Regions from separate parts of the Stenotrophomonas sp. Steno-C17 genome, predicted to be linked through region 1. Evidence: predicted binding sites of a transcription regulator. Region 1 holds the regulator's gene; the other holds the start of a gene.
The links. Region 1 encodes FliA, which starts transcription of late flagellar genes. Its sites were predicted from a motif close to TAAAGTTTNNCNNNCNNNGGCCGATAA; they were not measured.
Positions count from the first base shown of each region.

Region 2: the regulator FliA is predicted to act here: its motif matches at 1,418-1,444, upstream of AC06FA_RS17240 (GGDEF domain-containing protein).

Region 1 covers NZ_JBWJPD010000007.1:36,441-39,842, reverse strand. The annotation lists gene AC06FA_RS08185 (protein phosphatase CheZ) at 1-437, opposite strand, end outside; gene cheY (chemotaxis response regulator CheY) at 437-829, opposite strand; gene AC06FA_RS08175 (RNA polymerase sigma factor FliA) at 849-1,592, opposite strand; gene AC06FA_RS08170 (MinD/ParA family ATP-binding protein) at 1,589-2,476, opposite strand; gene flhF (flagellar biosynthesis protein FlhF) at 2,463-3,402, opposite strand, start outside.
Region 2 covers NZ_JBWJPD010000022.1:15,897-19,298, reverse strand. The annotation lists gene AC06FA_RS17240 (GGDEF domain-containing protein) at 1-1,380, opposite strand, end outside; gene AC06FA_RS17235 (NAD-dependent epimerase/dehydratase family protein) at 1,487-2,122, shown strand; gene AC06FA_RS17230 (helix-turn-helix transcriptional regulator) at 2,122-2,835, shown strand; gene AC06FA_RS17225 (VOC family protein) at 3,003-3,389, shown strand.

The sequences.
Region 1 (3,402 bases):
CGACGGATGATCTGTCCGGTCAGGTCCTGGTAGCTCTGGGTCAGGGCGATCTCGGTCAGGTTGTGGCGGATGCGCTCCAGCTGCACGTCCTGGCCCGGCTGCAGGCCGTCGGCGCGCAGCTGTTCGGTCAGGGCGCGGCATTCTTCGGCCAGGTCCAGGGTGCGGTGGGTAGCCTGTTCGGTCATGGCCACCACGTGGTCCAGGCGCGCGCAGGCGTCGTCCAGCTCGCCGGCCTCGTCGGGCACGGTGGGCAGCTCGCCCAGGGCCTGGCCCAGTTCACGGGCCAGCCGCGAAAGGCCGCTCATCATCGGCTGGGTGCGTGCGGCCACCAGGCTGTCGATGCGCTGGCGCCAGGCGCTCTCGTCGCCCGCTTCCAGTGCATCCAGTGCTTCCTGCAGGCGCAGGGCCAGGGCGCTCTTGTCCACCGTGGTATCCATCAGGCGCTGGCCGCCAGGCGTTCGAAGATCTTGCCCAGCTTCTCTTCCAGCGTCTGTGCGGTGAACGGCTTGATGATGTAACCGTTCACCCCGTTCTGCGCCGCCTCGATGATCTGCTCGCGCTTGGCCTCGGCAGTGACCATCAGCACCGGCAGGGTCTTCAGCTTGGCATCGGCACGGATGGCCTTGAGCAGTTCGATGCCGGTCATGACCGGCATGTTCCAGTCGGTCACCACGAAATCGAAGGGCTGGCTCTGCAGCAGTGACAACGCAGCATGCCCGTCCTCGGCTTCGGCGGTATTGGTGAAGCCCAGATCGCCCAGCAGGTTCTTGACGATGCGACGCATGGTCGAAAAGTCGTCAACGATCAGGATGCGCATGTTCTTGTTCAAAGCAGAGTTCCTTTGTTGTTCAATTCTCGAGGCCGGCGTCGGCCGCCTCGAAGACTTTCAGTCGGCCACGCAGGCGCAGCACTGCCTGGCCATGGATCTGGCAGACCCGCGATTCGCTCACGCCGAGCACCGCGCCGATCTCTTTCAGGTTCAGTTCCTGCTCGTAGTAGAGCGAAAGCACCAGTTGTTCGCGTTCGGGCAGGTGGCCGATGGCCTTGCCCAGTTCGCGGCCGAATTCGCCGCGTTCCAGCACCTGCTGCGGGGTCGGGCCGCCCTGGGCGATGGTGTCCAGCTCGCCCTGGTCCTCGATGCGCGATTCCAGGCTCAGCACCTGGCCGCGCGAGGCGTCTTCCATCAGGCGCAGGTAGTCGGGCAGCGGCATTTCCATGGCCGCGGCCACTTCGGTAGCGCTGGCGGCGCGGCCGCTGCTCTGTTCCAGGCGGCGGATGGTGGCGGCGGCATCGCGTGCACGGCGGTGCACCGAGCGCGGTACCCAGTCACCACGGCGGATCTCGTCGATCATCGAGCCGCGGATGCGGATCGAGGCGTAGGTTTCAAACGAAGCGCCCTGGTCGGCGTCGTAGCTGCGCGAGGCTTCGATCAGGCCCATCATGCCGGCCTGGATGAGGTCATCCACTTCCACGCTGGCCGGCAGGCGCGCGGCCAGGTGGTGGGCGATGCGCCGCACCAGGTCCGAGTGCTGCACGATGACATCGGTGGCCGAGGCGCGCTGCACCTCTTTGTACTGGGCTGCGCCTTTCATGCGGTCACCCCGCGCTGCTTCAGGATGCGTTCCAGGAAGAATTCAACGCCACCGCGCGGCTCGGTCGGGGCCTGCCAGCGGGCGGTGCGGCGGGCGATCTCGGTGATCGCCAGCGCGGCCGGGCTGGACGGGTAGGCCTTCACCACCGGCTGCTGGCGCTGCACCGACAGGCGCAGCCAGTCATCCTGCGGCACGCAGCCCAGGTAGTTCAGCGAGACATCGGCCAGGAACTTTTCACAGACGCGGGTCAGCTTTTCATACAGCACGCGGCCTTCGTTGGGGTCGCGCACCATGTTGGCCACCACCTGGATGCGGTCCACGCCACGTTCGCGCGACAGCACCTTGATCAGTGCGTAGGCGTCGGTGATCGAAGCCGGCTCGTCGCAGACCACCACCACGGTGTCCTGCGCGGCCTGGCAGAAGGTCAGCACGCCGTCGTTGATGCCGGCGGCGGTGTCCACCACCATGATGTCCAGCTCGCGTTCCAGCTCGGAAAACACGTTGACCAGGCCCACGTGCTCGGCCGGGGCCAGTTCGGCCATGTGCCGGCGGCCCGACGCGGCCGGGACCACCAGCACGCCGTTGGGGCCTTCGATGATCACATCGTCCAGCGAGCAGCGGCCGGCCACCAGGTCGGCCAGGGTGAAGGTCGGGTTCAGGCCCAGGATCACGTCGATGTTGGCCAGGCCCAGGTCGGCGTCCAGCAGCAGCGTGCGCTTGCCCATGCCGGCCAGCGCCACGGCCAGGTTGGCCGACACGTTGGTCTTGCCCACGCCGCCCTTGCCGCCGGTCACCGCAATGGTGCGCACAGGGCCCAGCGGCTCGCTGCGGGTGGCCGTCAGCGGGAAGGTGGTGGTCAGCTTGGCGTACTCACGCGACGGCATGGTTGAACTCCGGGTTGCAGGGCATATCGGCCGCTCGGCGCAAATCTTCAAGGCGAAGTACAAGATTGGCTGCAGATGCACGGTGCAGGTCGTCCGGCACGTCCTGGCCGTCGGTCACCCAGGTGATCGGCAGCTGGTGGTCCACGGCCACCGACAGGGCGTTGCCGAAGCGGCCGGTCTCGTCCAGCTTGCTCAGCACCAGGCCCTGCAGGTTGGCCGCGCCGAAGCGGCGGACCACCTCGTCCATGTCGCCGAAGCTGGTGTTGGCCGGCAGCACCAGCAGGGTGCGGACCTGGCGGGCGGCGCGCAGCCACTGCAGCTGGGCGGCCAGCGCACGGTCGCGCGGGCCCAGGCCGGCGGTGTCGATCAGCACCAGCTTGTAGTCCTTCAGGCGTTCCAGCAGCTGGTCCAGGTCGGTGCCGCTGTTGGCCTCGTGCACCGCGATGCCCAGCTGGCGGCCGTAGCCGTACAGCTGTTCACGGGCGCCCACGCGCAGGGTGTCGGTGGTGACCAGGGCGACATCGCGGGCGGCATGGGTTTCGGCGAAGCGCGAGGCCAGCTTGGCGATGGTGGTGGTCTTGCCGGCGCCGGTGGGGCCGACCAGCGCGATCACGCCGCCTTCTTCCAGCGGATCGACCGGGGCGATCGGCAGTTTGCGCGAAATCAGCCCCAGCATCAGGCCGCGGCCGCGGTGGGCCTCGGTCTCGGCCGGAATCTGCATGGCCACATCGCGGGCCAGGCCGGCATCGAAGCCGTACTCGTCCATCAGGTCCAGCGCCGCACCGCGCACGGCGTTGCCACGCAGGCGCTCGTCGGTGAAGCGGTTCATCTCGCGCTCGATCACCTGGCGCATGCCGGCCACTTCCTGGCGCAGCTGGCGGATCTCGGCGTCATCCTGGGCCACCACGGTCACCACCGGCGCCGGC
Region 2 (3,402 bases), on a different contig from region 1:
GTGCGCCAGTGAACGCTGCAGGCGCTGCACGGTCGCCATGCTGTCGGCCGCCTGCGCATCGGGCAGCACCAGCACGAACTCATCGCCGCCCAGGCGCGCCACGCCATCGGTGGCCCGCAGCAGCAGCCGGCACACCGAAACCAGGTGCTGCAGCAGCGCATCGCCACCTGCATGGCCGTGGGCTTCGTTGGTCTGGTGGAAATCGTCCAGATCGATCACCGCCAGTCCCAACGCCGTGTGGTTGCGCGCGGCACGGGCCAGTTCGCGCTGCAGCAGTTCGTCCAGGCCGCGGCGGTTCAGGGCCTGGGTCAGTGGATCGATGCGGGCCAGGTCTCCGGCCTCGCGCAGTTCCTGTTCCAGTTCGGTGATGCGCTGCTCGGCGCGTTCCACTTCCGCCCGGGCGCTGGCCAGATGGTCGCGCGCCTGCGCGGCCTGCTGCTGCACCTTGCCGGTGTCATGCATCACGTCCTGCAGCAGCTGGTTCAGGTCGGCAATGCTGCGCGCTTCGCGCAACTGCAGTGCGTAGCTGCCGATGCGGTCGTGGTATTCGCCGGTGCTGGTGGCCATGCCATCCATGCGTTCGATGAACTCGCCCATCAGCCCGCGCATGGCGGCCTTGGATTCATCGATACCCTGGCGCAGCAGCCCCTGCTTGTAGATCACCTCGCGCAGCTCGGCGCGCGTGCGCTCCACCGCTTCAGTATCCAGCGGGCCGGTCAGCAGCTGCTGCACGGCGGTGATCTGGCCCTGCAGCCAGCTGCGGTCGTCCAGCAGCTCGCTCACGTTTTCCAGCAGCAGCGCGAACAGTTCCAGCAGCAGGGCCTGCTGTTCCTGCCAGCTCTCCGCGCGTACGCCCACCTGGTGGCCGAGTTCGCGCACACCCTGTTCGATGGGTTCCAGCGCCACGCCGGGCTGCCACTGGCGCAGGCGCGCCGCCAGGTCCTGGGCCTGCTCGCGCAGGTCGGGGTCATGCTGCAGCAGGGCCACCACGGCGCCGCCCAGCAGCAGCCGCAGCTGTTCGGACAGGCGCAGGCTTTCGGGCTGGCCATCAGGCGAGTGCTGTTCGATGGTGCGGATGTACTTGTCGATCAGCTGGCGCATGGCCCGGCCATAGCGCGGCCAATCGGCGCTGGCCTGGGCCGACTGCAGGCGATCGCCCATGTCGCCCAGCTCGCCGGGCAGGGTGGCCATGCCGTTGGCGAAGGCGGCCAGCAGCGGCTCGGGCGCGTCGGCGCCAGCGAACAGCTGCTGCAGGGCCACGCCGCCGCCGCCCTGCAGCACCACCCGGTCGGCCCGGCCATCGTCCACCACCGCGCGGACGCGCGCCGGCGGCCCAAGGGCGGTGCCGGGGGCAGGGCGGTGGTCTGGCTGGTCCGTCATGGAGCGAATCCCGGGGGTGGCAGGGGCTGGTTCCAGCATATCGGCGCGGCCGCGCACGGCTTGAACGGATAGCATGGGGGCACAGAATGCAGCAGTGGGGGTGGGTATGCGTGTGATGTTGCTGGGGGCGACCGGGCTGGTAGGGGGGCTGGCGCTGCCGATGCTGCTGGACGACCCGCGCTGCCGCGCCGTGGTGGCCCCCACGCGGCGGCCACTGGACCCGCGTGATGCCAAGCTGCACGCGCCCGTGCTGTCCTTCGACGCGTTGCCCGAAGCCCCGGACTGGGCGCAGGTGGACGCGGTCATCTGCGCTCTGGGCAGCACCATGGCCCAGGCCGGTAGCCGCGAGGCGTTCTACCGGATCGACCACGATTACCCGCTGGCTTTCGCCAACGTGGCGCGCACCCAGGGCGCACGCGCCTTCGTGCTGAATTCCGCGGCCGGCGCAAACCCGCGTTCGGCGGTGTTCTACAGCCGGGTGAAAGGCGAGCTGGAGCGCGACCTGCGCGCGCTGGACTTCGCTTCGCTCACCCTGGTGCGTCCTGGCTTGATTGGCGGCCATCGCCAGCAGGTGCGCCGTGGCGAAGCGTTCGCGCTGAAGGTGCTGGGCGCGTTGGATCCGGTTCTGCCCCGGGCCTGGCGGATCAACCCGGCCGAGTGCATTGCCCGGGCGCTGGTGGACGCCGCGCTGGCCCCGGCGCCGGGCGAGCATGTGGTGCCATCGCGGGATCTGGTGGGCTGATGTCACGTGCGCTGCGCTTGACCCAACTGCTGCAACGGCTGCGCCGATATCGGCGGCCGGTGTCGGGGCGGGTACTGGCCGACGCACTGGGCATCAGCGTGCGCACGCTCTATCGCGATATCGAAACCCTGCGTGCGCAGGGCGCCGACCTGCGCGGCGAGGCGGGTGTCGGCTACCAGTTGGTACCCGGCGATGTCCTGCCGCCCCTGACCCTGCCTCCCGCCGAGATCGATGCGCTGGTGCTCGGGCTGCGCTGGGTGGCTGCACGCACCGAACCGGCATTGGCCGAGGCCGCACGGGATGCCCTGGCACGCATCGCCCACGTGTTGCCGGCCGCACGCCGTGAAGCGCTGCGTGATAACGGACTGCGCGTGGGCCCATCGCGGATGGACGCTGCAGTGCCACCGGCGCGGCTGCAAGCGGTGCGCGAGGCCGTGGGGGCGCAGCAGCGACTGCAGTTCAGCTATCAGGATGCGCGCGGCCAACGCACTCAGCGCATCGTGTGGCCTTTCGCACTGGGATACTTCGATGAAGTGGTGGTGCTGGCGGCATGGTGCGAGGGGCGCGAGGACTTCCGCCACTTTCGCCTGGACCGCATCTGCCAGCCATGCGCATCTGGAGCAGGCTATCCGGTGCCACGCGCCACCCTGCTGCGGCGCTGGCAGAAGGCGCAGGGCATCGCGCCGGACTGGCTGGATCTTTCGTCATCGTAGAGTCGAGCTTGCTCGACTGTTCCTGATCTTTGCGCAGAGCAGTCGAGCAAGCTCGCCTCTACAAGGCAGCGGCACGGTACATAGCCGTCCAGCAAGCTCGGCGCTGCTGACAGGAACTGTCAGCAGGGTTGGACCACGATGAACGCTCCCAACAACGGAGCTTCTCCATGTTCAAGCCCAGTACTCTGCTGCAGTATGTGCGCGATGTCGCCACCAGCGTCAGCTTCTACCGTGGCGTTCTCGGCACGGCGCCTGTCGAGCATTCGCCTGGCTTCGCGCTGTTCCTGCTCGGTGACGGTGCTGCGCTGGGCCTGTGGCAGCGGGACGATGTGCAGCCGCAGGTGTCCGCGCAGGCCGGCGCCGCCGAACTGGCGATGGTGGTCGCCAATCCAGGTGAAGTGCAGCAGCTGCATGACGCGTGGCGCGCGCTCGGGGTGCAGATCACCCAGGCACCGGTGACGCTGGAATTCGGCCACACCTTCGTGGGTGTCGACCCCGATGGCCACCGCCTGCGCGTGTACAGCCGTGCCGAGGGCATGGTCGCGCGCGATTGATGTGCGGGGGAGC